One region of the Rahnella sp. GSA61A genome, then DNA from elsewhere that is predicted to be linked to it. Evidence: predicted binding sites of a transcription regulator. Region 1 holds the regulator's gene; the other holds the start of a gene.
What was found. Region 1 encodes sigma-54, which starts transcription at its own class of promoters, with help from an activator protein. Its sites were predicted from a motif close to GTTGGCACANNTTTCGCTNT; they were not measured.

Region 1 (12,037 bases):
CAGCGCGATGACACTGCTGGCTTCCGCTTCAATGCCCGTGTCGTTGCGCAGCATCACTTCTGATTCAAAGCTCTGCACCAGTTCAAACAACTTCATTGCCGGGCGGGCATGCATACCCAACCGGTTTTTGATTTCTACCGTTTGTTTCACCGTCATGATTTGCGTTTTTCCAGCGTGCGATGGCGGGATTGCACATTTTTCCCGCGGGAACGGAAATAGTCGGCCAGTTGCTCTGCGATATAGACCGAACGGTGTTTACCGCCGGTACAGCCAATGGCGACGGTCAGATAGCTGCGGTTGTTCGTTTCCAGCATCGGCAGCCATTGTTCGAGGTAGCTGCGGGTCTGGTAAATAAAGTTGTGCACTTCAGTATGACGGTCAAGAAACGCCGCGACCGGCTTATCAAGGCCTGTCATCGGACGCAGTTTCGGATCCCAGTGCGGGTTTGGCAGAAAACGCACATCGAAAACGTAATCCGCATCAATCGGAATGCCGTGTTTGAAACCGAAGGATTCGAACACCATCGTCAGTTCGCGCTCGCGTTTACCCAGCAGACGGGTACGCAGCATTTCTGCCAGTTCATGCACGGACATTTCGGAGGTGTCGATGATCAGATCCGCAGACGAACGCAGTGGTTCGAGCAGATCGGCTTCTTCATCAATGGCACTTTCGAGGGACAGATTTTTGCTGGAAAGCGGGTGCAGTCGACGGGTGTCGCTGTAGCGGCGGATCAGAGTATTGCGGTCGGCATCAAGGAATAACAACTGCGGTGAGAAGCTCTCCGGCAGTTGTGACATCGCATACTCATAAACTTCCGGTGTTTCCGGCATGTTACGGACGTCAATGCTGACGGCCGCTGACGTATTACGTTCAACAAGGGTCTGGGCAAGCTGCGGCAATAACACCACCGGCAGGTTATCCACGCAGTAAAAACCCATGTCTTCTAGTGCCCGTAGGGCAACCGACTTCCCGGAACCGGAACGGCCGCTGACAATCATCAGCACCATGGTGTCACTCCCCTGGCATTCAGTGTGCAGAATTCATTTTCCCGGCACTGTACCGGGAATCAGCAATTTATTCGTTTTCAGTCATTATCTGGAACAGTTCTTCGTCACTTTGCGCGCCACGCAGACGGCGACACACTGTTTTATCAGCTAATTTCTTAGCGACTAAAGATAATGTATGTAAATGGGTTTTACATTGATCTGCCGGTACCAGCAAGGCAAAAAGCAAATCTACCGGCTGATTATCGATGGCGTCAAAAGCAATCGGTTGTTCAAGCTGAATGAATACGCCGACGGCACGTAAAGTGTCTTCTTCCAGCTTACCGTGCGGGATGGCGATCCCGGCACCGATCCCGGTGCTCCCCATACGTTCACGGGTCAAAATGGCGTCAAAAATCACCTGCGGCGACAAATTTAATTGTTTGGCGGCCAGCTCACTGATGATTTCCAGTGCGCGTTTTTTGCTGGCGCAATGAACGCCGCTTTTGGTGCATTCGGCATTAAGCACCGACGTTAATTGCATTGCAGTATCGTTAATCATGTCATCTTTCACTTTTGCGCTGTTTCACCCTTAAAGCTATATCGGCTCGTTTCCCGAAGGTCACAAGCCGATGCCCGAAGGTTTGTAGCACAGGGTTGGCTACATGAATGTCAGTGCTGTTTCAGTTTGTCTTTATGTTTATTCAACTGTCGGGCCAGTTTATCAACCAGTCCGTCAATCGCTGCGTACATATCCTGATGTTCCGAGGTGGCATGTAATTCGCCTCCGTTCACATGCAAAGTGGCTTCCGCTACTTTCTGCACCTTTTCCACGCTCAACACCACATACACCTGATTAATCCTGTCGAAATACTGCTCAAGCTTAGCCAGCTTCGACGTGATGAATTCTCTCAGGGGATCCGTGATCTCAATGTGATGTCCGGTAATGTTGAGCTGCATAATGTCTTCCTTCTCTGTTGAGGTCAAACTAACTGTTTACGTTGGTTTGAGGGCGGGATGGACAAAGACTCTCGGTATTTGGCGACAGTCCGACGCGCAACCATAATTCCCTGATCGGAAAGCAGGGTCGCTAACTTACTGTCACTGAGCGGTTTTACAGGATTCTCCGCTGCGATTAATTTCTTCACCAGCGCCCGGATCGCGGTTGACGATGCCTCGCCACCGCTGTCTGTACTGACATGGCTGGAGAAGAAATACTTCAGTTCGAAAATGCCACGCGGGCTGTGCAGGAACTTCTGCGTCGTCACACGTGAAATCGTCGATTCGTGCATTTCCACGGCACTGGCAATATCTGCCAGCACCATAGGTTTCATAAATTCTTCACCCAGTTCAAAGAACGCCTGCTGCTGCTCAACGATGCAGCGCGTCACTTTCAACAGCGTGTCGTTACGGCTTTCCAGGCTTTTGATTAACCACTTGGCTTCCTGCAGATTGCTGCGGATAAATTGCCCGTCGCTGTCGCTGCGTGCGGAATTCCCCATCGCGGCGTACTGCTGGTTAATCTTCAGACGCGGAATGCTGTCGGAATTGAGTTCTACCGCCCAGACACCTGACACTTTACGCACCAGCACATCCGGGATCACGTATTCGGATTCGCCGGTGTTGATAGACTGGCCCGGACGCGGATCAAGAGACTGGATCAGGAGCATCGCTCCTTTCAGTGTATCTTCTTTTAACCGGGTTGATCGCATAAGTGCGCGGAAATCATGGTTCGCCAGCAAATCGAGATGTTCGCTGATGATAAGACGGGCTTCAGTGATGAAAGGCGTGTCAGTCGCATATTGAGAAAGCTGGATCAGCAGGCAGTCGCGCAGGTCACGGGCGGCCACACCCACCGGATCAAAACGCTGAACGCGCTTAAGTACGGCTTCGACTTCGTCCATGGTGACATTTTCATCACCGACGCTTTCGAGAATGTCGTCAAGGGAGACGGTCAGGTAACCGGTGTCATCCACTGCATCGACGATTGAGGTGGCAATCGCGGCATCGGTATCAGAGAACGGCGTCAGCTCGACCTGCCACATCAGGTAATCCTGAAGTGTCTGCGTGGTTTCGCCCTGGTAAATCGGTAGCTCATCGTCGCTGTAATCATTGCCGGTGCCTGACGGCGTGCCTGCGGTGTAAATCTCATCCCAGGTGGCGTCCAGCGGCAACTCTTCCGGCATGTCTTTCTGCTCGAGTGCCTCGCGGGTGTCTAACCCTTCGCTGTCGGTGGTTTCTACCGAGTCGATTTCTTCATGAAGGTCGGTTTGTTCCAACAGAGGGTTGCTCTCCAGCGCGAGTTGGATCTCCTGCTGGAGCTCAAGCGTGGATAGTTGCAACAAGCGGATGGCCTGTTGTAACTGAGGAGTCATTGCCAGTTGTTGGCTGAGTCTGAGTTGCAAACCTTGCTTCATATCTTGGCTTAATTCCGTTGATGAGTGAAAACGGCAACACTTCTGTCAGAGACGGCCTGTTTCAGTGTAGGTTGAAACAGGCACGGTTCCGGCGGCACAGATCACAGACGGAATTCTTCACCAAGATAAACACGTTTAACTTGTTCATCAGCAAGAATGTCGGCTGGCGTGCCGTGGGCGATCAATTTCCCCTGACTGACGATATACGCGCGTTCACAAACGTCGAGTGTTTCGCGAACGTTATGGTCAGTGATCAGTACGCCGAGGCCGCTGTCACGTAAATGCTCAATGATTTTTTTGATGTCGATAACGGAAATCGGGTCAACCCCGGCGAACGGTTCATCCAGCAGGATGAATTTAGGGTTCGCTGCCAGTGCACGGGCAATTTCAACACGACGGCGTTCACCACCAGACAGTGACTGACCGAGGTTATCGCGCAAATGAGAAATATGGAACTCTTCCATTAATTCATTAGCGCGGTCATTACGCTGTTCTTTGGTCAGATCGTCACGGATCTGCAGCACCGCCATCAGGTTATCAAATACGCTCAGACGACGGAAAATGGAGGCTTCCTGCGGAAGATAGCCAATACCGCGACGGGCGCGGGTATGCAGCGGCAGCAGGCTGATGTCTTCATCATCAACGATAATGCGGCCCGCATCGCGCTGGACGATGCCCACGACCATGTAAAAGGTGGTGGTTTTACCCGCACCGTTTGGCCCTAATAACCCGACGATTTCACCCGAGTTGACCATCAGACTGACATCTTCAACGACCTTACGGCCTTTGTATGCCTTTGCCAGATTCTCTGCGATTAATTTAGCCATAAAATATCAGTTACTCTTTTTGGTCGGCTGGCCGCCCGCTGCAGGCGTTTTTTGTTGCAGCTGCGAAGGTACCAGAACGGTCGTCACACGGTTACCTTTATCACTAAAGGCTTCCATTTGCTGTTTCTGTACCAGATAGGTAATACGGTCGCCTTTCACATTGCTGTCCAGTTGCTCAAGGTAAGCGTTGCCGGTCAGCGTGACGAGGTCATTTTCCACTTCGTAGCGGACTTTCTGTGCATGGCCTTTAATCGGCTTACCGTTATCCTGCATCTGGTAGAACGTCACCGGGTTGCCGTAACCTTCTACCACTTCTTTACCGGAAACCCCCTGCGGGCGGATGACGACCACTTTGTCGGCTTTAACCTGGATCGTACCCTGATTGACGACCACATTGCCGGTAAAGGTCGCGGTATTGGTATTGACGTCGAGCGCCTGGTTTGCTGAATCAATGGTGATCGGTTTCGTTGTATCGTCTTTTAAGGCAAATGCCGGAACGCTGACGGCTAACAATGAGCTGACGATCAGGAGATCACGGATTTTATTTTTTGCTTTGAATTTCATAAGAGGTCGTTACCTTTTCGATCAGCTCTGCTGTTTTGTCACGCAGATTACCACGCATTTTCATGCCGTTAGATGTAAAACCTGTACCATACAACGTCACTTCATCGTCTGAGGCAACGTCCTGTGTCGTCAGGTTAACCCGTGCATTGTCCGTTTTGATTCTTTGCAGCTGTGATGTCTCAGGTGTCAGGCTGTCTGCCTGCACATGCCCATAAAGATAGAGCATTTTATCCTGAGTCAGTTTCGCTTTATCAGAACGCAATACCCAGGTGGCTACTTTGTTCTTGTCATACATGGTCGCGACTGGATTGGTAAACCATGACACCTGATCAGCGGTGTAATATTTTACCTGGTCTGAAACCAGTTTATACGTCAGGCTGCCCATCGGGTCATACACCATCGTAACGGTGTGGGACGTCTGGTAAGTCGGATCCTGATCATTGACCGCTTGCGGAACATCATCGCTGTTGTCAGATAATGACCAGCCAATCAGCACCAGAACGATGGCAGTCAGCGCCAGAATAATCCAAAGTTTTGCTTTACTCATATCGACAGCCCTTTGGCGTCCTCCAGCTTACCCTGCGCCAGCAGAATCAAATCACACAGTTCGCGTACTGCACCACGTCCACCCGCGATACGGGTAACATAATGCGCTTTCGGTAACAGAACAGGATGTGCATCCTGAACCGCGACAGAGAGACCCACTTCGGCCATCACCGGCCAGTCAATCAGGTCATCACCAATGTACGCCACTTCTTCGGCCCGCAGAGACAGTGTATCTAACAGTTCGCGGAAGGCCAAAAGCTTATCAGATTGCCCCTGATACAAGTGGCGTATGCCCAGAGTTTTAGCGCGATCTTCCAGTAATTTCGCATTGCGGCCTGTAATAATCGCGACTTCGATATCGGATGTCAGCAGGCAGCGGATACCGTAACCGTCGCGAACGTTGAAACTTTTCAGCTCTTCTCCCTGATTTCCCATATAGATCAGGCCATCAGACATAACGCCATCGACATCGCAAATCAGCAGACGGATTGCTTTTGCCCGTTCAAGCACTTGCGCACTGACCGGACCGTAGCAGGTTTCCACCAGGGCTGCGCTATTACTCATTCAGGGAATTCCTCAATTAAACTACGCCAGCGCGCAGCATATCGTGCATATGTAACACACCCAGCAACTGGTCACCATCAGCAACCATCACGCAAGTGATGTGTTTGTCCTGCATTAAATTCAGCGCATCAACCGCCAGCAGTGAAGGACGCACGCGGATACCGCCTGTCGTCATCACATCCGCAATCGATGCCGTATTGATGTTGACGCCCATATCAAAGATGCGTCGTAAATCCCCATCGGTAAAGATCCCTTCGATTTTCATCAAATCGTTGCAGATAACCGTCATGCCCAGATTTTTTCGGGTGATTTCCAGCAACGCATCCCGCAACGAAGCTTCACGGCTGACGTGCGGAATTTCATCCCCGGTGTGCATGATATCGCTGACGCGCAGTAACAGCTTGCGACCCAGTGCTCCGCCAGGGTGTGACAGGGCGAAATCTTCCGGTGTGAAGCCGCGTGCTTCAAGCAGTGCGACGGCCAGTGCATCGCCCATCACCAGCACTGCCGTGGTGCTGCTGGTCGGTGCCAGACCCAGCGGGCAGGCTTCTTTGGGCACTTTTACACAAAGGTGAACATCTGCCGCTTTCCCCATCGTGCTTTCGGGGTTAGACGTCATGCAGATAAGCGTAATGCTCAGGCGTTTGAGTACCGGTATCAGCCCCAGAATTTCATGGGCTTCGCCGGAGTTGGAAATCAGAATGACGACATCCTGCTTCGATACCATGCCCAGATCACCGTGGCTGGCTTCGCCGGGATGCACAAAGAATGCCGGTGTGCCCGTACTGGCAAAGGTGGCGGCCATCTTACGGCCGATATGACCAGATTTGCCCATGCCCATGACGACGACTTTGCCATTGCAGGCGAAGATTTTTTCGCAGGCGCGGGTAAAATCACCGTTAATGTATTGATCTAACTGCTCAAGTCCTTCACGTTCTGTTTTCAGCACATCATGTCCGACGGCCTGAAAATCAAAACCGGGGGCGAAGGTATCGTTAGCCATAGTGGGTTCCTGACAGAGTTCAGAAGGCAATGCTGTCCGGTAATAGAAACAGCACGGCCATATAAGCGATAAATCCACACAGCAGTAATGCACCGGCTAAATGTCCGATACGGTGTTTACGCATCAGGCATAGTCCGGAAAGCACCACGCTGACCGCCAGCATGACCCAATAATCGCGATGAAACGCGTCTGGGTTGAACGAACCTGGTGCTACCAGCGCGGGTAATCCCAGCACCAGGCAGGTATTAAAAATGTTTGCGCCGATAATATTACCCAGCGCGATGTCATCTTCGCCTTTGATAGCGCCGGCGATAAAGGTCGCCAGTTCTGGCAGACTGGTACCGATAGCAATCACCGTCAGGCCAATCACCAGTTCACTGACACCCAGATAACGCGCGATGACAGTGCTGTTATCAACGATCATGCCCGACGCCAGCGGCATGATGATAAAGCCCAGTGCCAGCCACAAAAATGCGACCGTATTGCTACTGTCTTGCGGAAGTTCGGACATTTGCTCGTAGGTCAGCGTATCCAGCCCCTCTTTTTCGGCGGCCCGGGCGATTTTTATCATCAGCATTATGAACACGCCTGCGCTGGCCAGTAGCAAAACACCATCAAACCGGCTGAGTTCGCCGTCGCTTAACAGAAAACCACACAGTGCGGTGACCAGTAACAATAATGGGAGCTCGCGGCGTAATATATCAGAACGAACGGAAAGTGGATGAATCAGGGCGGCACCGCCCAAAATCAGAAGAATATTAATGATATTCGAACCAATTGCGTTTCCGACGGCCAAATCCATCTGATCGTTGATGGCGGCGGTGGTGGAAACCACCAGTTCAGGAAGGGATATTCCGACGCCGACGACAGTCATACCAATCACCAGCGGGGAGATGCCCATCGAGCGTGCCAGCACTGCGGCTCCGTACACCAGACGATCAGCGGCGTAAACTAACAGTAACAAGCCGACAATCATCAGTACGATAGCGAGAAGCATGAAACATCCTTTATTGGGTATAATGCGAGGTTCGTTGCCCTGGCGGGCAGGCGATTCCTTCGTCAACATGAGCTAAGGCGACATTTTGTCTGAAAATGACGCCTGCGGGTTCCTGTATGTTAGACGATGAAGGCTTTTATTTTAAAATGGTAATTCGTTGATTTTGACCGTCTGTGGCAGAAAAGTAAATCGATGGCAACTTTGGTAACGAAACCGGGGTAAGTTTTTGTAAAAATACCAAAGTTATACGATACCTTGTGCGTGTCAGACGTATTCTTAGCGAAAGCATTCCGAAGGGAAAAACTGAATGAGTCAAAGCGAATCGAATCTGGTTGAGATCAAAGGCATGAGTTTTGTGCGCGGCGATCGTCCCATTTTCGAAGAGATAAATATGACCGTGCCGCGTGGCAAAGTCACTGCAATCATGGGACCTTCGGGGATCGGTAAAACCACCTTGCTGCGTCTGATTGGCGGACAACTTGCGCCCGACAGCGGCGAAATCTGGTTCGACGGCGATAACATTCCGACGTTGTCCCGTCGCAAATTGTACGAATCGCGCAAGAAAATGAGTATGTTGTTTCAGTCCGGTGCATTGTTTACTGACCTGACTGTGTTCGAAAATGTGGCGTTCCCGCTGCGTGAACACAGCAAATTACCGGAAGAATTACTGCGCAGTACGGTGACCATGAAACTGGAAGCGGTCGGGTTACGCGGTGCCGGTGACCTGATGCCTGCTGAATTGTCTGGCGGTATGGCAAGACGTGTCGCACTGGCTCGTGCGATTGCCCTCGACCCTGAACTGATCATGTTCGATGAGCCTTTTGTGGGACAGGATCCGATCACCATGGGCGTCCTGGTTAAACTCATTGATGAACTGAACCATGCGCTGGGTGTGACGTGCATCGTGGTTTCTCATGACGTTCCTGAAGTGCTAAGTATTGCTGATTACGCTTATATTGTGGCCGCGCAGCATGTGATTGCCGAAGGCACACCTGAGGAGCTGCAAAATAATCCTGATCCGCGTGTTCGTCAGTTCCTTGACGGTATTGCCGATGGACCGGTGCCTTTCCGTTTCCCTGCCGGTGATTACAAAACCGAGCTGCTCGGATGATGGAGTTCCCTATTCATGTTAATTAAGGCGTTAGCCTCAGTCGGGCGCCGCGGGATAAACACCTGTGCGTCTTTTGGCCGCGCCGGTCTGATGCTCTTTCGGGCATTGGTCGGTAAGCCGCAATTTGCCAAGCAGTGGCCGCTGTTGATCAAGCAGCTTTACAGCGTTGGTGTACTTTCCCTGCTGATTATCCTCGTTTCCGGCTTGTTTATCGGCATGGTGCTTGGTTTGCAGGGATATCTGATTTTAACCACCTACAGCGCTGAGGCCAGCCTCGGCATGATGGTGGCGCTCTCTTTACTGCGCGAACTTGGACCGGTGGTGACTGCTCTGCTGTTCGCCGGCCGAGCGGGTTCCGCGCTGACCGCCGAACTGGGGTTGATGAAAGCCACTGAGCAAATTTCCAGCCTGGAGATGATGGCTATCGATCCGCTGCGCCGCGTTGTTGCACCGCGTTTCTGGGCCGGTCTGATTTCCATGCCTTTGTTGACGGCGATTTTCGTTGCCGTGGGGGTTTGGGGAGGTTCGCTGGTGGGTGTGGACTGGAAAGGCATCGACAGCGGTTTCTTCTGGTCAGCGATGCAAACCGCGGTAGACTGGCGGACTGATTTACTTAACTGCCTGATTAAAAGCCTTGTTTTCGCTATCACTGTGACCTGGATTGCGTTGTTCAATGGCTATGATGCGATACCGACGTCCGAAGGGATTAGCCGGGCAACGACACGTACTGTGGTGCATTCGTCACTGGCGGTGCTGGGATTGGATTTTGTGCTGACAGCACTGATGTTTGGAAATTAAACCATGCAAACGAAAAAGAGTGAAATCTGGGTAGGCGCGTTTTTAATCATCGCATTGATTGCGGTGATCTTCCTGTGTCTTAAAGTGGCCGACATCCGTTCCATCGGCTCCGACCCGACTTACCGTATTTCTGCGGACTTCGACAATATAGGCGGCCTGAAAAGCGGTTCGCCGGTCAAAGTCGGTGGCGTGGTTATCGGCCGCGTCAGCAGCATAACGCTTGATAAAAACTATTCCCCACGTGTCGAAATGGATATCGACCAGAAATACAACCAGATCCCGAGCACCAGTACGCTGGCGATCCGCACGTCTGGTTTGCTGGGCGAACAATTCCTGGCGTTGAATATTGGTTTTGAAGACCCTGAAATGGGAACGACTATCCTTAAAAACGGCGGCGTTATTCAGGACACTAAATCAGCGATGGTTCTCGAAGACCTGATTGGCCAGTTCCTTTATAAGAGTGGCGACGGCAAGGCTGACCCTGACGCAACGGCGGCTCCTGCTGCGCCTGAAGGGAATGCTGCACCTGCACCTGACGCTAATACGGCGCCACAGCCGGCTGCCCATTAAGAATTTGCCATTACGGATTCTCCATAAAAGAGGAAATAAGTATGTTTAAACGTTTAGTGATCGCTGCACTGTTGGTGGTTATGGCTCCGCTGGCGAATGCTGCTGTGGACAAGACCAATCCTTACAGCGTGATGAATGAAGCAGCGAACAAAACCTTCACCCGCCTCAAAACCGAACAGCCGAAAATCAAGCAGGATCCTAACTATCTGCGCCAGATCGTTCGTGAAGAATTGCTGCCGTATGTGCAGGTCAAATACGCCGGCGCGCTGGTATTAGGCCGCTATTATCAACAGGCGACACCTGCACAGCGCGAGGCTTATTTCGCGGCGTTCTCTGACTATCTGCAACAGGCTTACGGTCAGGCGCTGGCGATGTACAACGGCCAGAGCTACACGGTGCAACCAGAGCAGTCCTACGCGGATAAAGATATCATTGCTATCCGTGTCACCATTACCGATCCGAATGGTCGTCCTCCGGTTCGTCTGGATTTCCAGTGGCGTAAAAACAGCCGCACAGGCGAATGGCAGGCATATGACATGATCGCCGAAGGCGTCAGCATGATTTCGACCAAACAGAACGAGTGGGCAGATATCTTGCGCCAGAAAGGTATCGAGGGTCTGACAGCGCGTCTGAAACAAGCCGCTGCTCAGCCGATCACGCTGGATAAACAACAATGAGTGAAGCCCTGCGCTGGGAATCGCAGCCGCCGCGACTGATGTTGCACGGTGAGTTAGATCGCGAAACGCTGGTGGCATTCTGGGATATGCGCAGAAAGCTGATGTCCGGCGTGACCTGTCTGGATGTTTCCGGGCTGGAGCGTGTGGATTCTTCCGGTCTGGCTTTCCTGGTGCATTTACGCGAGGAAGCCCGTCAGCAGGGGATTACGCTGACGATTGCGGGCATCACCGACAGGCTGAGAACACTGATTACCTTGTATAACCTTCAGGACATTATTCCGTCGGACACTACGGGCTGCTCTGTTGAATAAATATATGAGCAGTTCCCGTGAGTTAGGCTGCGGGATGTGAATAATTGACTGAATGTCCGTAAAGCCCCTGTGCGAAACTCTTCGTCAGGGGCTTTTTCGTGGTTTAAGAATTGCGCCGATCCCTATAAGATATCGGGCTGTTATGATTCTTCAGAAGAATAGATCCCTATGGAAACGAGTGAAATTAAAGACGTGCTGATGAACGCATTGGCACTGGACGAAGCCCACATTACTGGCGATGGCAGTCATTTTCAGGCCATTGTCGTTGGTGCGATGTTTGATGGCATGAGCCGCGTGAAAAAACAGCAGACCGTTTACGCACCGCTGATGGAATACATCGCCGACAATCGAATTCACGCACTGTCTATTAAGGCTTATACCCCTGAAGAATGGGCGCGTGACCGTAAACTGAGCGGTTTATAAGACTGCCGGAGTTCCGGCAGCTTCCTCGTATTTGACCTGTCGTTTTAATGAATAGAGAGCAGTCATAATGGATAAATTTCGTGTACAGGGTGGGACTCGCCTGAGCGGTGAAGTCACTATCTCTGGTGCAAAAAATGCAGCACTTCCTATTTTGTTTGCCGCACTGCTTGCTGAAGAACCTGTTGAACTCCAGAACGTTCCTCATCTGAAAGATATCGATACCACCATCAAACTGCTGAGCCAGCT
Region 2 (12,037 bases), on a different contig from region 1:
ACGAAGGAAATTATCTCAGAAGCCATTTCAGCACCCTGTCTGATTTAAACAATAAACTCTACGACCCATTTCTGCTGTTTTACGAGCAGCGCCGACGGTTCAACTCATCGAGCGAATGACCCGTTTGTCATTCACTTACTTCATCCCTGAGACAGGAAAATTCATGCCAAAAACGGATAGCGCTATATAGCCTGTTGATCCTGGTGGGTCAACGCCTTAACACGGCTTCAGGCCACTGATGTGCCCAAAAAAACTGACGTTTTACAAATTCATGACAGCTAATTCCGCATGATACCTCAGAAAATTAACTTTCCGGTCACCTTTCTGTAAGAATTGCATGATAGCGGAATACTGTGGGCGAAATGTGGAGGCAGGTTGAAAATGCGGAAAAAAGTTGGCGGGAAGGCCCGCAATACGGGGTATCGCGGGCATTGAAGATGAAAAATCAGATTCCTCCGAGATAAGCTTTCCGCACCTCCTGATTATGTAAAAGTTCTTCGCCTGAACCGCTAAGCCGAATTTGTCCGTTGACCATCACATAACCCCGGTCAGAAAGCCTGAGCGCATGATGCGCATTTTGCTCCACCAGAAAGATAGTCATGCCGTTTTTTGCCAGTTCGCGCAAGGTCTGGAAAATCTGTTTAACGATAATAGGCGCCAGCCCAAGACTCGGTTCATCGAGCAGTAACAGCTTCGGGCGACTCATCAGCGCACGGGCAATCGCCAGCATTTGCTGTTCACCACCGGACATGGTCATCGCCCGCTGTTTACGGCGTTCCTTCAGGCGCGGGAATAACTCAAACATGGTGTGCAGATCTTCTGCCGCGTGTTTATTCCCGACGGGAATGGTGCCCATCAGCAGGTTTTCTTCCACGGTCATATCCGGAAAAACACGTCGCCCTTCCGGCGATTGCGCTATGCCAGCCGAAGCCACAAAGTGTGTCGATTTGCGGCTGATATCTTCCCCGCGAAACAGGATCTGCCCGCTCTGTATACGTGGCTGGCCGAATATCGACATCAGCAGCGTTGATTTCCCGGCACCGTTGGCACCAATCAACGCCACCGTTTCCCCCTCACTGACCTGCAATGAGACCTGCTGTAATGCCTGAATCGCCCCGTAATACACATTCACATCACGAAATTCCAGCATCGCGTCGCTCATAAGCTGACCTCGTCGTCTTCATCAGCACCCAGATACGCGGCAATGACTTTCTCATCGTTCTGAATAGCCTGCGGTATTCCTTCGGCAATCACGTCGCCGTGGTCGAGCACGATAATGTGGTCGGAAATGTCCATCACCATGCCCATATCATGTTCGATCAGCAGCACGGTGATGTCGTGATGATCGCGCAGGAAGCGGATAATTTTGCTCAGCGTACGTGTTTCAACCGGATTCAGACCGGCTGCCGGTTCGTCCAGGCAAATCATTTCCGGCGCGGTACACATCGCTCGGGCGATTTCCAGCCGGCGCTGCTGACCGTAAGACATTTCCCCTGCCAGCCGGTTGGCACAATCCACCAGTTCCACCACTTCCAGCCAGTAAAATGCGCGGTCCAGCGCCTGATTTTCCGCACGGCGATAACCCGGCGTATTGAGCACACCGGCAATCAGGTTGCGGTTGGTTTGCATGTGCTGAGCGACCAGCAGATTTTCAACCACCGACATTTCACGAAACAGCCGGATATTCTGAAAGGTACGCGCCAGCCCGGCGCGGTTAACCAGGTGTGTACCGCCGAACATTTTGTAGAAAATACGTTTGCCCAGTTGCGCTGGTTTTATCCAGTCATCAGGCTGAAATTTCTGCCCGAGCACCTGGATTACATTGGTCGTCCGGCGGCGCGTATTGAGCAAAATATTGCCGCCGGACGCTTTATAAAAACCTGTCAGGCAATTAAATACCGTGGTTTTTCCTGCGCCGTTCGGGCCGATCAGCGCGGTAATCGATCCGCGTTTCACCGCAAGATTCACATCGTTCAGCGCCTTAATGCCGCCGAAATGCATGCGCAAATGCTCGACACTCAGGATGTTGTTATCCGCTAACGCTTCGCTCATGGCTCGACTCCTTTACGCACGGCAAACCCGCTGCGGCTGATGCGGATCAACCCGCGTGGCCGCCAGATCATCATCACCACCATTAAAACGCCGAACAGCAATACGCGATATTCGGCAAAGCTGCGCAACAGTTCCGGCGCGACGGTCAGCACAAATGCCGCCAGCACCACGCCGATGGTTGAGCCCATACCGCCCAAAACCACAATAGCGAGAATCAGTGCAGATTCGAAAAAGGTGAAAGACGTCGGATTAACGAAGCCCTGATACGTGGCGAAAAACACGCCAGCAATTCCGGCCGTGGAAGCCCCGAGGGTAAAGGCAGACAGCTTGACCAGCACATGATTCAGCCCCATCGCGCGGCAGGCAATCTCATCCTCACGCAGCGCTTCCCACGCGCGGCCAATCGGCATGCGGGTCAGCCGGTGTTTGATAAACAGCACCAGCAACACCACCAGAACCAGCACGGCATAGATGAAGATAAATTTCATATTCGGGTTATAGGTCAGATGGAAAAACTCGTGGAACGGCACGCCGCCCTCTTTCGCCCGCCGGCCAAATTCCAGCCCGAAAAAGGTGGGCGGAGGCGCGGAAACACCGTTCGGACCGCCGGTAAACGACAACCAGTTGGTCAGCACCAGCCGGATGATTTCACCGAAACCTAACGTCACGATCGCCAGATAGTCGCCGTGCATACGCAGCACCGGGAAACCCAGCAACGCACCCGCCAGCGCGGCCATCACCGCCGCCAGCGGCAGCATCGACCAGAAGCCGAGGTCGAGATACTGATACCCCAGCGCCAGCCCGTAAGCCCCGATGGCGTAAAACGCCACATACCCCAGATCGAGCAAACCGGCCAGTCCGACCACGATATTCAGCCCGAGGCCGAGCAGCACATAAATCAGTCCCAGAATGGCGACCGTCAGAATGTATTTGGTGGCGACGAACGGGAAGAAAATGGCCAGCACAATCAGCAGCGGAATAACCCAGCGCAGATGACTTTTATAATCCGGCGACCGGACATAGACGCCCGCGCTGTCGGATTCGAAACGCGCACGCATTTTCTGCCCGGCTGTGGTTTCTAAAAATGCACTGAGCAGGAAGCGGCCCGTCATCACCGCAGCAATGATCCAGACCAGCCTCTGGCTATGAAAGTTAAAACTGTAACCATCGAGCACCACGCCGACCACCGGCCCGAAAATAATCAGCGCCACCAGCCCGGCAAAAATGGCATCCAGCAGACAGCGTTTAAATGAAAATCCGCTGTTCACAGCAGTTTGTGACATCATTTTATTTCCCTCACACTTTCGTCACGACCGGACGGCCCAGCAGGCCCTGAGGGCGGAAAATGAGGATCACCACCAGCAATCCAAAGGAGAACACATCTTTGTAATCAGAATTCACCATGCCCGAGAACTGCGCTTCGGCAATCCCCAGGATCAGCCCGCCCAGCATCGCGCCGGGTAATGAACCAATGCCGCCGAGTACCGCCGCGGTAAAAGCTTTGATGCCGATGATGAAACCGGCGTAGAAATCAAACGTGCCGTAGTTCATGGTCACCAGAACCCCGGCCAGTCCGGCCATCGCTGCGCCAATCATGAAGACCAGCGAGATAATGCGGTCAGTGTTAATACCCAAAATGGAAGCCATTTTTCTGTCCTGCTGCACCGCACGACACATACGACCAAGTTTGGTATTACTGATAATCCACGATAAAACCAGCATGCCAGCCAGCGACGCCACCAGAATGAAAATTTTGGTGTAGGTCATCTGGACAAAACTTTCGCCGATATGAAAACGGAATGCGCCATCCAGCATGGTCGGAATGCCCTGCTGTCGCGGCCCCTGACTGATTTGCGCGTAATTTTGTAAGATAAGTGACATGCCGATAGCAGAAATCAGCGGTGCAAGACGGGTCGAATTACGCAGCGGCTTATAGGCAATGCGTTCAATCGCCCAGCCATACACGCCGGTGACCACGATGGTGAACACCAGCGTGCCCAGTATCAGTAGCGGAAAAGAGTGAAGCCCGAAGAAGGAAAGCAGCGCCAGCGCGATGGCACAGAGGTAAGCCGAAATCATATACACTTCGCCGTGCGCAAAGTTGATCATGCCGATAATGCCGTAAACCATGGTGTAGCCGATGGCAATGAGACCGTAGACAGCACCGAGCGTAATGCCATTAAACAGTTGTTGCAGGAAGAATGAATCCATAAATACGCAGTCTCTTTTTGTGACCGCGCCTGGCTAAGGGCGCATTCATTAAAGCTAATAAAGCGTTATCGTTGCAGCCAGTTTGGACCCGGCCAGCGCACAAGAGCCGGAGCGTACATTAAGTACGTGAGCCAGTTCTTTCATAAAGAGTGAGCACTGCCCGGGTTCAAAATGGCAAATAAGAGTGCTTTATTCCTTAACTTCCTGATATTTGCCTTTGTCGTCCCATTTATAAACCACGTAATCAGAGACTTTCAGGTCGCCTTTACTGTCCCAGGCTTTTTTGCCCATGACGGTATCGACGCTGTTGGCTTTAAGCCAGGCGCTGGCTTTGGCGGAATCACTGCCGCCGGTGGCTTTGAAGGCGGCGGCGATCGCCTGCACGGAGGCATAGGAGTAAAGGGTGTAGCCTTCCGGCTCGAACTTGCTGGCGCGGAATTTATCGATAACGACTTTGCCTTCCGGGATCAGACGCGGGTCTTTGCCGAAGGTCATCAGAATCCCGTTGGTATATTGCGGGCCGCCTGCGGCGGTGACCATTTCTTCGTTGACGATACAGTCGCCGGAGAAGAACGTGGCCTGCACGCCCTGCTCACGCATCTGGCGTACCAGCGGACCGGCTTCAGGATGGCAACCGCCGAAGAACACCACGTCCGGTTTCTGCGCACTGATTTTGGTGACCAGCGCGTTGAAGTCTTTTTCGCCGCGCGATAACCCTTCATACATCACTTCTTTCACGCCACGCTTGTTAAGCGCCGCTTTGGTGGCATCCGCCAGCCCCTGCCCGTAAGTGTCCTTGTCGTGGATGATGACCACTTTTTTGGCTTTCAGCTTGTCGATGATGTAATCACTGGCAACCTGCCCCTGCTGGTCGTCACGTCCGCACATGCGGAACATATCACTCATGCCGCGTTCGGTGATTTGCGGGTTAGTGGATCCCGGCGTGATGGCGATAATGCCGGCATCGTTGTACACCTCAGATGCGGGCATGGTAGAAGATGAACAAAAATGCCCGACCACCGCCTGCACTTTATCCTGATCCACAAGACGGTTAGCGACCGCAACGGCCTGTTTCGGTTCGCAGGCATCATCGCCCTGCACCAGTTTGATTTTCTCGCCGTTGATTCCGCCAGCGGCATTAATGTCTTCAGCGGCCTGGGTGGCACCATGCCAGTACTGATCGCCATAGGTGGCATTCGGGCCGGTGAACGGGCCAGCGACGCCAATCACGATATCCGCACGCGCGGTAAACGCAGTGACCAGACAGCCTGCCAGCAACAAAGAAAGAGGACTTTTAATAAATTTCATCGACATCATCATGATCCTTAGGACAGAGTTTATGCAAAACGGGTTATGGAAAACGCATGTAGCAAAAACACCAACACGAAGTCGTAATCAGAAAATCTGAAATTTAACGCTTAAGCCTTAAGACTGAGGGTTTCCCGCTTATCTCCGGGGGTGAAAACATCAAAGGTAAAAAAACATAAGCAAAATATCTGCCATTGTTACTCAACCTCTGAGAATGTGACGGGTTATGTGAGTATAGATAGCGACGGGAGAGCGTTACGGGCAACTGACAGAAACAACGACGGGATCACATCGCACCGCGCTGGTGCACAAGCACGGTTTTGCACGCACCCTTACGCCGGGTGACATTTTTATTCTTTGCTTCTTGCGGCGGGTTGTTTTGTAATATGGGCAGATGATTGCAACGGGAAACTACTGAACAATGAAGAAATTATCCTGCCTGACGGCTGTGGTTCTGGCTCTGTCGTTAACTGGCTGCGCCAGCGATTATGTGATTAACACCAAATCCGGCGACCAGTTTTTCGCCCACGGCGAACCGGACCGTGACCGCAATACCGGCATGACCAGCTACACCGACATGAATGGCGATTATCATCTGATGAACACCAATGATATTGCGGGCATTGTGAAGAAGTAGGGTTACGGATGGGAATTGCATTTATCTCAAAACCTGGCCGATGACACACATGGTCGGCTTAACAAAACAGTCATGCTATGTGGTGCACAAACGGCACGCAATATCACGACTGTTTTGAGAATCAGATTACTCAGTAATAAAACGTGAAACAGACGCAGCAAGATTTTGTGCCTGATCTCGCAGCGCATTGGCGGCAGCAGAAGACTCTTCCACCAGGGCCGCATTTTGTTGAGTCACGCTGTCCATTTCCACTATTGCCTGCCCTACCTGAGATATTCCCCTGTTCTGTTCATCCGATGCCTGAGTAATTTCATTCAGTATTTCGGTAACATTAGCCACTTTGGTCACAATGTCATGCATGGTAGTCCCCGCCTGTTCTACCAGATCTGACCCTGCATTAATTCGCTCTACCGATTCACCAATTAAACCTTCTATTTCTTTTGCAGCCTGAGCGCTTCTCTGCGCAAGGCTTCTCACTTCGCTTGCCACAACAGCAAATCCCCGCCCCTGTTCGCCAGCACGCGCCGCTTCAACAGCCGCATTGAGAGCCAGAATATTGGTCTGAAAAGCGATGCTATTAATTACCGTCGTAATCTCAGCAATTTTTGCTGAGCTTGCAGTAATTTCATTCATAGTTTTCACCACATGAGAGACGAGTTGCCCGCCTTTATTCGCCGTTTCTGAAGTACTGCCCGCCAGGCGGCTAGTATGATGAATATTGTCCACGTTCTGTTTAACCGTCGCAGTTAACTGCTCCATGCTGGCTGCCGTTTCTTCAAGCGCAGCAGCCTGTTCCTCAGTGCGTGCGGATAAATCATTATTACCTGCCGCAATTTCTGCGGAGGCATGGCTCACCTGCGTCACACCGGTACGAATATCCCCGATGATACGGCGGAGATCGGTGTTCATCTCATCTACAGCTTGCATCAGTTCTCCCAGCTCATCACGACGCGTGGTATTGAGATGGGCTCTTAAATCACCGCGCGCTATCTGTCTGGCGACGTCAAGCGTGTCAGCCAGAGGCTTCACAATTTGGCGGGAAATAATCAGTGCAATGCCAATACTTAATAAGACTGCTGCTACCAGGAGTGAAGTCATCCATATAACTGCATTTCTGATATCGTCATGCGCCGCGCTCAGCTCCGATTCAAATATATTGTCACTCAGGGTGGTCAGCTTGCCGCCTGCTTTCGCAAGCAACTGAGTCGCTTCCTGCTCAGCAATATAGGATTGGAGGTAGTTTCCGGCACTCGCCTTTTTGGCCGAGACCGAGCGTTCAATTTCTTCAAGTATGCTGACATCAGCCGGATTTAACTGGGATTTGACGGCATTCATTTGCTGAATCGATTCATCCATAAAACCTGTTAAAGCCTGAAGGGATTCCTCAGTATTCTCAAACTGGAGGAGTTTTACACGTGTCGCCACCCCATCAATGTGTCTGACGATATCCCCTAACGCGATCGCGGTGACAGCACGTGCGGGATCTCGTGCATAGGACTGAGCCAGACTGTTAATCTCAGATTCTTCGCGTGTCAGCACAAAACTACTGACAACAAGATCACGTTGTTGGGTCTCGCGGACCGTTTGAGCACGCTTGTCACGATACGTCTTCATGACCTCTGACATTTCATTAAGCATCTTCAGGTGCTCTGTATCCCAACGAAGCAACCTGAGACTTTCAATTTTTTTATCAACCTGCTGTAAGTTCACCTCATTCATTGTGATGTATTTTTCATCGTGCGTTTTCACATATTCCAGTCTTTCAGCTTTCGCCATAGCAAACTGGTCAGTTATCACTTTAAGCTGGCTTATTTTCTCAGCTCGAATGGAAATATCATTCAGATTTTTAATACCACATAAAGCAACTGCAATGCTCAGCAATAAGATAAGTCCGAAACCTAATGCTAATTTTTTCCCGACCTTTAGATTTTCAAAATATGACATAAATATTTTCATAGCGCATGGCTCTCCATTATTTTTATAAATACAATTGTATGTGAAGCACATGGGGTATCGGCAGGCTATAAAAATTAGTTAATAAAAAACTCAGTTTATTAAGTTACAAAAGTCAGTAATTTAACCGCTATAAAACCTTATTCTTTGTATGAATACTTTTTTATTAATTACACCCTATTAATGGTGAGGTAATTCTCTATAAAAAAGCATTATTTTAATTTTCTGCCACTCTTAAATATTAAAGACGTTATCTGAACATACATCGCGCAGTATCAGCTTCCGACGCGAGGACATAAAAAAACCGGGCGGAAGCCCGGTTTTGGTTTGCAGCGAGAACAAAAATTACAGCCCGTTTTCGGCAATATCCATCGCGAAGTAAGTCAGGATAATATCTGCGCCAGCACGTTTAATCGCGCCCAGGCTTTCACGTACGACAGCACGCTCATCAATAGCACCTGCTTGTGCAGCGAATTTGATCATCGCGTATTCACCGCTGACCTGATACGCCGCCAGTGGCAGACGGGAGGCTTCGCGGATATCGCGGATCACGTCCAGATACGCACCGGCCGGTTTCACCATCAGCGCATCGGCGCCTTCCTGCTCGTCCAGCAACGATTCACGCACGGCTTCGCGGCGGTTCATCGGGTTCATCTGATATTGCTTGCGGTTGCCTTTCAGTACACTGCCGCCCGCTTCGCGGAAAGGCCCGTACAGGGAAGATGCAAACTTGGTGGAATACGCCATGATTGAGGTATCGATAAATCCGGCTTCATCCAGCGCACTGCGGATGGCCTGCACCTGACCGTCCTGCGCGGCGGATGGCGCGATGAAATCTGCACCAGCAGCAGCCGCCACGACAGCCTGTTTACCGAGGTTGACCAGGGTTGCGTCGTTATCCACGCCGTGGTCGTGCAACACACCGCAATGGCCGTGTGAGGTGTATTCGCAGAAACAGGTGTCGGACATGACAATCATTTCAGGCACGGTGTCTTTACAGATACGCGCCATACGCGCGACCAGACCGTTTTCGTTCCAGGTATCGCTGCCGGTAGCATCCATGTGATGCGAAATACCGAACGTCATAACAGAGCGGATACCGGCGCGGGCGTAACGTTCGATTTCAAATGCCAGGCGGGATTCAGGGATGCGCAACACACCCGGCATAGCTTCGATGGGTACGTATTCAGAGGTCTCTTCTTCTACGAAAATCGGCAGTACCAGATCGTTGACGCTAAATTCAGTTTCCTGAAAAAGAGTGCGCAGGGATTCGGACTGTCTCAGGCGGCGAAGGCGTGAGCTCGGGAACTGATTCGACATGAAAACTCCTAAAAATTAATCTGTTGCGCTGATATTTTTTAGAAACAGGAGCACAGACAGTTCAGACGGCAGGAGGCGATGGCAGCGCCGTCAGACGATGAAGCCCGCATTTTATAATAACTTTTAAACAAATGATGAACTTTCCGTGAGGAGATGTAACAGAGGCCGCAATTTTGGAAAGGCGATCCCGGAACAGGGATCGCCTGAAGGAATGATTTAACCGAGCTTGATCTCGCGATCTGCTGAGGCAATCGTAGACGGACGGTGGGCGATAAATATCCGCGTAATATCCAGTTCGCTGATCGCCTGATTGATGCGCATTTCATTGTCCAGATCCAAATGGCTGGTGGCCTCGTCGAGGAACAGTATCGCCGGACGGCGGTACAGTGCGCGGGCAATCAGCAAACGCTGTTTCTGACCACCCGACAGGCTGCCGCCCAGTTCGCTGATCAGCGTTTCATAGCCCATCGGCATCCGTTCGATATCGTCGTGGATGTTACAACGGCGGGCGCAATCAATAATACGCGCTTCATCTTTCTGCTCATCAAAGCTGGCAATGTTCTCGGCGATAGATCCGGCGAACAACGTGTCATCCTGTAACACACAGGCGATGCAACTGCGGTAATTGTTCAGTCCGGCGGTGGTGATATCCATACCGTTAATCAGAATGCGACCTTCGGTGGGCGTCAGCAAACCGGTCATGATCTTCATCAGCGTGGTTTTACCCTGCCCCGACGGCCCGGTGATCGCCACACTTTCGCCCGCTGCCACCGACAGGTTCAGCCCGTTGATCAGCGGTGCGGAAAGGCTGTCGTACTGAAACACCAGATCCCGCACCTCCAGCGACGCTGCCTCGCCCGCCCGCAGCAACTCACGTTCCGGCAGTGATTTCTCGGTGCCGGTCAGCGCGATATCCGCGATACGGTCGCGGTGCAGGGAAAGCATCCGCAGTTGCAACACCATATTCAGCAGACTGGCAGCACGTTCGGAGAACTGCCCGCGGTAGGTGTTGAAGGCCACAAACATCCCCAGCGTCATATGGCCGTCAATCACCTGCGTCGCCCCCAGCCACAGCAGCGCGACCTGATCGAGCGTGGCGATCAGCGTGTTGCCGCCGGTAAACATCATCTCAAACCTGGTTTTGCGCACCGTCGCATTGGCGTTATCAATGTTCAGATTGAGCCAGAAATTGGCGCGGGCTTTCGATAAACCCAGTGCTTTCAGCGTGCTGATGCCGTAGAGCGTTTCCATAAAGTGCGAACCGGCACGCGCACCTTTAACGATTTGCTCCTCGGAAACCTGGCGGTAAGCGTTATACGTCGTCAGGCGGAAGATGACATAAATCGCCGTGAAGCCAAGAATCACCCAAATCAGCCAGCCGCCATACAGCACCATCATCACGATTAACCCGACCGACATAATGCCGTCGATAATACTGTTGACCACGTTGGTGGTCAGCGTGGTACGCAGCGTATCGAGGGAAGTAAAACGCGACTGAATATCCCCGAGTTTGCGTTTCTCAAAATAATCGAGCGGCAGTTTCATCAGATGATCGAACAGCCGCGCTTTCCATTGCACATCAATCAGCGTACTCATCACCAGCGATGTCCAGGCGCGTAACATGCTGACGCCGGTGCGGAAAATGATGAAGAACAGCAACCCGAGGCAAATCAGGGTCAGTAAATCCGGGTCTTTCGCCGGGATCACATGGTCCATTACCAGTTGCATCCCGACCGGCAGCAGCAGGTTGACCGATTCGATCATCAGCGAGAGGCAGAAGATTTTGGTCAGCGCCGGAATAAGGCCGCTGACATTGCCCATCATTTTGCGCAGATCCAGCCGTACGCGCGGTTTCTCCGAGGTAAAACCGTTGTCCGGCCACAGCTCGAGTGCCACGCCGGTGAAATGCTCGGACACCTCGCGCATGCCAAGCGAACGGCGGCCAAAGGCCGGATCGTGAATAATCACTTTGCCCTGTTTAACGCCAACCAGCACCACGAAATGATTGAGATCCCAGTGCAAAATACACGGCGTTTTCAGCGCGTTCAGCTCATCGATATCCAGCTTTAACGCGCGGGATTTCATCTCATTCGCTGCCGCGATATCCATCAGCGTGCGCAGTGTCGCGCCCCGTGAAGATATGCCATAGCGCTGACGCAGGCTTTGCAAGTCCACGTGTTTGCCGTGATAGCCAAACACCATTGCCAGACTGGCCAGTCCGCACTCGGCGGCCTCGGTTTGAATAATCTGCGGCACCCGGTGGCGCCAGCTAAAGTGCAGGCGGTCAGCCAGCTCCCGTACGTTATCGAGATTCATTGATTGGCCCCACCACGCTTTTCTTCATGCTGTAATACGGAGACAACATCCACTGATACAGCGGCCTTTTCTCCAGGAATAACGTCGACTCGGCTTTCATGCCGCTGGATAAATTCAGCGTTTCGCCGTGCCAGTTCATGGCTTTTTTATCCAGTGAAACAATCACTTTGTAATACGGCCCGCTGACCGTGCCATTGGCCGTTCTCGGCGCGCTGGCGTAAGAATTCAGCTCCTGTTCGG

Region 2: LC431_RS19190 (branched-chain amino acid ABC transporter substrate-binding protein) is a predicted target of sigma-54. The motif match lies at 5,748-5,767, and genes of this name have one in related genera.

The regions. Positions count from the first base shown of each region.
Region 1 covers NZ_JAHXYO010000014.1:71,445-83,481, reverse strand. The annotation lists gene npr (PTS phosphocarrier protein NPr) at 1-156, opposite strand, end outside; gene rapZ (RNase adapter RapZ) at 153-1,007, opposite strand; gene ptsN (PTS IIA-like nitrogen regulatory protein PtsN) at 1,075-1,557, opposite strand; gene hpf (ribosome hibernation promoting factor) at 1,656-1,943, opposite strand; gene rpoN (RNA polymerase factor sigma-54) at 1,967-3,400, opposite strand; gene lptB (LPS export ABC transporter ATP-binding protein) at 3,502-4,227, opposite strand; gene lptA (lipopolysaccharide ABC transporter substrate-binding protein LptA) at 4,234-4,791, opposite strand; gene lptC (LPS export ABC transporter periplasmic protein LptC) at 4,769-5,338, opposite strand; gene kdsC (3-deoxy-manno-octulosonate-8-phosphatase KdsC) at 5,335-5,901, opposite strand; gene kdsD (arabinose-5-phosphate isomerase KdsD) at 5,918-6,904, opposite strand; gene LC431_RS17560 (calcium/sodium antiporter) at 6,924-7,901, opposite strand; gene mlaF (phospholipid ABC transporter ATP-binding protein MlaF) at 8,209-9,012, shown strand; gene mlaE (lipid asymmetry maintenance ABC transporter permease subunit MlaE) at 9,028-9,810, shown strand; gene mlaD (outer membrane lipid asymmetry maintenance protein MlaD) at 9,814-10,380, shown strand; gene mlaC (phospholipid-binding protein MlaC) at 10,422-11,057, shown strand; gene mlaB (lipid asymmetry maintenance protein MlaB) at 11,054-11,368, shown strand; gene ibaG (BolA family iron metabolism protein IbaG) at 11,537-11,791, shown strand; gene murA (UDP-N-acetylglucosamine 1-carboxyvinyltransferase) at 11,859-12,037, shown strand, end outside.
Region 2 covers NZ_JAHXYO010000017.1:2,770-14,806, reverse strand. The annotation lists gene opgB (phosphatidylglycerol--membrane-oligosaccharide glycerophosphotransferase) at 1-26, opposite strand, end outside; gene LC431_RS19210 (ABC transporter ATP-binding protein) at 446-1,162, opposite strand; gene LC431_RS19205 (ABC transporter ATP-binding protein) at 1,159-2,052, opposite strand; gene livM (high-affinity branched-chain amino acid ABC transporter permease LivM) at 2,049-3,335, opposite strand; gene LC431_RS19195 (branched-chain amino acid ABC transporter permease) at 3,349-4,263, opposite strand; gene LC431_RS19190 (branched-chain amino acid ABC transporter substrate-binding protein) at 4,453-5,577, opposite strand; gene LC431_RS19185 (YgdI/YgdR family lipoprotein) at 5,993-6,208, shown strand; gene LC431_RS19180 (methyl-accepting chemotaxis protein) at 6,335-8,164, opposite strand; gene hemB (porphobilinogen synthase) at 8,507-9,481, opposite strand; gene LC431_RS19170 (peptidase domain-containing ABC transporter) at 9,698-11,797, opposite strand; gene LC431_RS19165 (HlyD family secretion protein) at 11,784-12,037, opposite strand, start outside.